2 regions of the Actinoplanes teichomyceticus ATCC 31121 genome follow, and region 1 is predicted to be linked to the other one. Evidence: riboswitches for the same ligand, from Rfam matches in the RefSeq annotation. Region 1 holds a riboswitch; the other holds the start of a gene.
What was found. A riboswitch is a leader RNA that binds a small molecule or an ion and turns the genes downstream of it on or off. The one in region 1 is predicted to bind cyclic di-AMP.
Positions count from the first base shown of each region.

Region 1 (2,191 bases):
TCATGATGTTCATCGTCCGGTGCAACACGTCCCGGCCGGCCGAGGGGGCGTCGATGATCATGCCGTCCCCGACGTAGATCGCCACGTGCCCGCCGTTGCGGTAGAACACCAGGTCACCCGGCTGCAGCTGGCTCTTGTCGCTGAACATCCGCACGGCGCCCTTCTGCGCGGCCGCGTTGTGCGGCAGCGACCTGCCCGCCGCCGCCCAGGCCGCCATGGTCAGACCCGAGCAGTCGTACGAGTTCGGGCCGGCGTCGCCGAAGCCGTACGGCTTGCCCACCTGGTTGAACGCGAAGGTGACCGCCTTGCCGGCCGAGCCCGCGACCTTCGGGATCTTGCCGGTGTAGGAGCCGGTGTCCTCGGTGGCGCTGCCGTAGAGGTCCTCGCGCATGTCGTACAGCTTCTGCAGATCCTTCTTGATCTTGGACTTCTGCGCGGCCAGTTCCTGGATCTGCAGGTTCTGCTTCTTCTCGGTGTTCTTGAGAGCCGCCTGCCTCTGCGCGAAGGTCTCGGTGGTCTCGGTGTAGGTGTCGATGTCCTGCCGGTTGGCGAGCGTGATCTGCTCGAGGTAGCTCATCCGCTGCAGGAGACCGCTCTGGTCGCCGCTGAGCAGCACGGTCATCGGCCCGACCCGGCCGGTGATGTACTGCGACGTGGCGATCGTCTGCATCTTGGCGCTGGCCTTGGTCAGCGCCTCCTGGGCCGGCTTCAGCGAGGCGCTGAGCTTGACCGCTTCGGCCTTGGTCTTCTTCAGGTCGAGCCGCGTCTTGTTGTACGTCTCGGTGACGTCCTCGAGTTTCTCCGAAGCCTGGTCGATTCGCTTCTTCAGTTCGCTCTCGGACGGGGCCGCGTGTGCGGCGACAGCTCCCGTCGTGGTGATCGCCAGCGCGGTCAGCGCGACCACCAGCGCCCGGAGCCTGGTACGGGGGTGTGGCACTGGTCAGGGGCCTTTCTTCCGCTTTTGGCCGCCTACCGGGTTAGCTGACGGGTTCGGGCTCGGAAGAAGGCCCTACCGCTGCGACGCGGATTCACCCCGGGAGATGGTTCCCCGGTTCGCGGGCGGCGACGGGGGTCGACGCCCGTGATTCGGCGGCGTTGGCCGGCGCCATCGGAGGGTTTGTGGCTGCGGACCGAACCAACCGCATCAACTTATCGGGGCAGAAAACAAAATCAAGACCTTGCCGAGTGATTTCTGCCAATGGCCGGTCTTGCGAGGTTAATCCTGATAACCGGCTGTTATTCGGCCCGCGCTGAGCGTTATTTCACGTCCCGGCGGACTAATCGTTGAGCGCCGGCTCGAGCGGGGCGCCATTCGGCACCCAGTGCCGGGTCACCCGGCGCTCGGCCCAGAACGAGAAGAACGGGATGGTGCCGGCCAGCATCACCACGATCATCCGGCCGAACGGCCAGCGCGCCCGGCGGGACAGGTCGAACGTGAAGAGCAGATAGACCATGTAGAGGAAGCCGTGCAGCGGACCGATCATCGCGACCAGCGTGGCGTTGTCGCCGAGGTACTTCAACGGCATGCCGATCAGGACGAGGACGACGAGGAGCACGCCGACGATCCAGGCGATGGTCCGGTAACGGGTGAGGGCGCCCTGCACGGTAGATCTCCTTCTGTTCTTGCGCGCCGCTGGTTGCGGCTTCTCGGCGACACGGCCCGGACGGCCGGCGGCTCACTTGCTGACGGTGCGGCCCGGGTAGTCGCCCGGCCGGGCGCCGGGGTGCTCGGCCAGCCACGCCAGGTAGTCGTTGTAGGCGTCCAGCTCCGGGTCCGGCTCGGCGGGGCGGTCCGGCCGTACGGCCACCCGGATCGGGCGGCCCAGGGTGACCGGCGCGCCGGGATCGCGCGGCGGGGCCGGCTGGTCCACGGCGGGCTCCGGCTCGGTGGCGGGCGCGGACCTGCGGCGGTGCAGCTGGATCTCCCGGAACCAGATGAACACCACGAAGCCGGCGAAAACCGGCCACTCGAACATGTAACCCCAACTGAGCGAGTTGCCGCCGGTCGCCCGGCTGTACTGCCACCAGCCGAGCCCGAGGCAGGCCGCGGTCAGCACCAGCGCGAGGACGTGCCGGGCGATCCACGCCGGAGTCCACAGCCCTTTCATGACCACGAGCGTACCGGCGGGTTTGGTGGTCGCCCGCTCGGGCAAGCCAGCAGACGACGATTCGTGACAGCAGCGGAGGCGAA
Region 1 covers NZ_CP023865.1:1,231,387-1,233,577, forward strand. Annotated here, with positions in the region: gene ACTEI_RS05575 (C40 family peptidase) at 1-937, opposite strand, end outside; cyclic di-AMP (ydaO/yuaA leader) riboswitch at 952-1,102, opposite strand; gene ACTEI_RS05580 (DUF3817 domain-containing protein) at 1,278-1,604, opposite strand; gene ACTEI_RS05585 (hypothetical protein) at 1,677-2,108, opposite strand.

Region 2 (2,191 bases), 2.8 Mb from region 1:
CCGTTCCGGTGTGCATCGGCATGGCGGCGACCGCCAGCCGGTCACCGCGGCCGGCGTCGATACCGGCGGCGGCACCGATCAATTCCCGCAGTCGATCCAGATCGATGGTCGCCGCGGCGACGTCGTCGACGAGGACGGCGACGCCGAGCCGGACGATGTTGCCGGGCACCGCCCAGGGGAGGTTGATGCCGGCGACCGGTGCAGCGGCGTAGCCGCTCACGATCGCCTGCCGCGACGTCGCCGCGGCTGCCGCGTGCGCGGGCACGGCGGCGAGACTCGCGCCCCCGTCAAGAGCCAGCGCCACGACAACAGCAGCCGGCCTGCCGGCACGCCCCGCGCGGCACCCGGTGCCCGCGTTCGCCGCCGACACGGCGAGCCCGTCGTTCATCAGCGTGCCTCCTCACCGGCTGTCGGGACCCGCCGGTGGACCGCCGCCCGTCGTACGGGCCCGGCGGCGTGTCGGCCCGGCCTGCCCCATCGTTCGACGGCACGGCCGGTCCAGACGCCCGGTGGGTGCGGCTCGGTTGCACTGCGGCCGCGGCCACCTCCGGTCGCGTCATCGGATGTAGCCGCCGCAACGCACGTCACCGACGGCCGGCGCAGGAGGCAGCACAGTCGCCCGATCGGTCACGTTCGACGAGCCGCTCGTCGCGCCGGAACGGCGGTGCGGGGGAACACCGACGGGGCCACGCAGAGCAACGGCTCAGCTTTCGTCGTGTTCCCTTTCACAGATCAAGATCACCTCAGTGTCACCAACCCTAAGCACCGCGTGCCGACAAACCTCGCACCGCCCTTCCGAACGGACACGGCCCGATGTGAACGTGACTGTCGGTGAGCGATGGGTCCGGTGGAGGCCGTCGCGGGCTGGGCTATCAAGGAGGGGCGGCGAGCACCTGTTCGCCGGTCGTGCCGATCCGGACCACGCCGAGCCCTGCCCCGGTCCGGCGGCACGAGAGACATGACGAGTCATGAGGCAGTCGGGGGCAGGGACGGGGGAACCACTATCGGTCCTCGACCGGCACGCCGTCCGCGGCAGCCCGGGCGCAGGGCCTTGGGGTGAAGCCGCCACCGCGCGGCCGGGCAATCCTTCGCGCCCGAATCCGACAGCTAACCTCGCAGGCGTGCCGGAGGGATTCCTTCACCGTGCGCGTAAGCACTCTGAGCCGGCCCGCCCGTACCCTGGGGACCGGCACTCTCGCCCTGTCCGTGGGTCTCGGTCTGCTGACCGGCGGGTTCGGCACACCGCAGCCCGCCTCTGCCGCGACGCCGTCCTCGGCGGTCGTCACCACGCCGGTGTTCTCGCAGACCAGCGTGGCGTTGAGTCAGACCGGCATCACCGTCAAGACGGCGGCGTCCCAGGCCGCCAAGTCCAAGGCGGCGGCAAACCGGGTCCTGTCCGAAGCGGCGAAGCACAAGGGCAAGAAGTACAAGTTCGGTGCGGCCGGGCCCAAACGGTTCGACTGCTCGGGCTACACGATGTACGTCTACAAGAAGGCGGCGGGCAAGAAGCTGCCGCACAAGGCCCACCTGCAGCAGCGGTACGGCAAGGCTGTCGCCAAGTCCAACGCCCGCCCCGGTGACCTGATCATCATCCGCAAGGGCGCGCGCGGCACGCACGCCGGCATCTACGCCGGCGGCGGCAAGATGTGGGCGTCGCCGCGGACCGGTAAGACGGTCACCAAGCAGAAGATCTGGAGCAAGAGCTACGTGGTCCGGCGTCTGGTCTGACGACGATGCGACACGCCCGTCCGTGGTTCACGCTCGGGCGTCGCCCAGCGCCGCCCGCACCCGTCCTTGGCGGGGTGCAGGCGGCGCTGTCGTACGACTTACTTGGTGATGCTGGTGAAGCGGCGCAGTCGCAGGCTGTTGGCGACGACGAACACTGAGCTGAACGCCATCGCCGCGCCGGCGATCATCGGGGTGAGCAGCCCGGCCGCGGCCAGCGGCAGGGCGGCCACGTTGTAGGCGAACGCCCAGAACAGGTTGCTCTTGATGATGCGCAGGGTGCGCCGGGACAGGCGGATCGCGTCGGCCGCGGCCATCAGGTCACCGCGGACCAGGGTCAGGTCGGAGGCTTCGATCGCGACATCCGTGCCGGTGCCCATGGCCAGCCCCAGGTCGGCCTGGGCCAGGGCGGCGGCGTCGTTCACGCCGTCACCGACCATCGCCACGACCTTGCCCTGTCCCTGCA
Region 2 covers NZ_CP023865.1:6,763,880-6,766,070, forward strand. Annotated here, with positions in the region: gene ACTEI_RS29610 (flagellar M-ring protein FliF C-terminal domain-containing protein) at 1-388, opposite strand, end outside; cyclic di-AMP (ydaO/yuaA leader) riboswitch at 950-1,137, shown strand; gene ACTEI_RS29615 (C40 family peptidase) at 1,144-1,728, shown strand; gene ACTEI_RS29620 (heavy metal translocating P-type ATPase) at 1,827-2,191, opposite strand, start outside.
Region 2: it holds a riboswitch for cyclic di-AMP, as region 1 does, so the genes downstream of both, ACTEI_RS29615 (C40 family peptidase) here and ACTEI_RS05575 (C40 family peptidase) in region 1, are expected to answer to the same signal.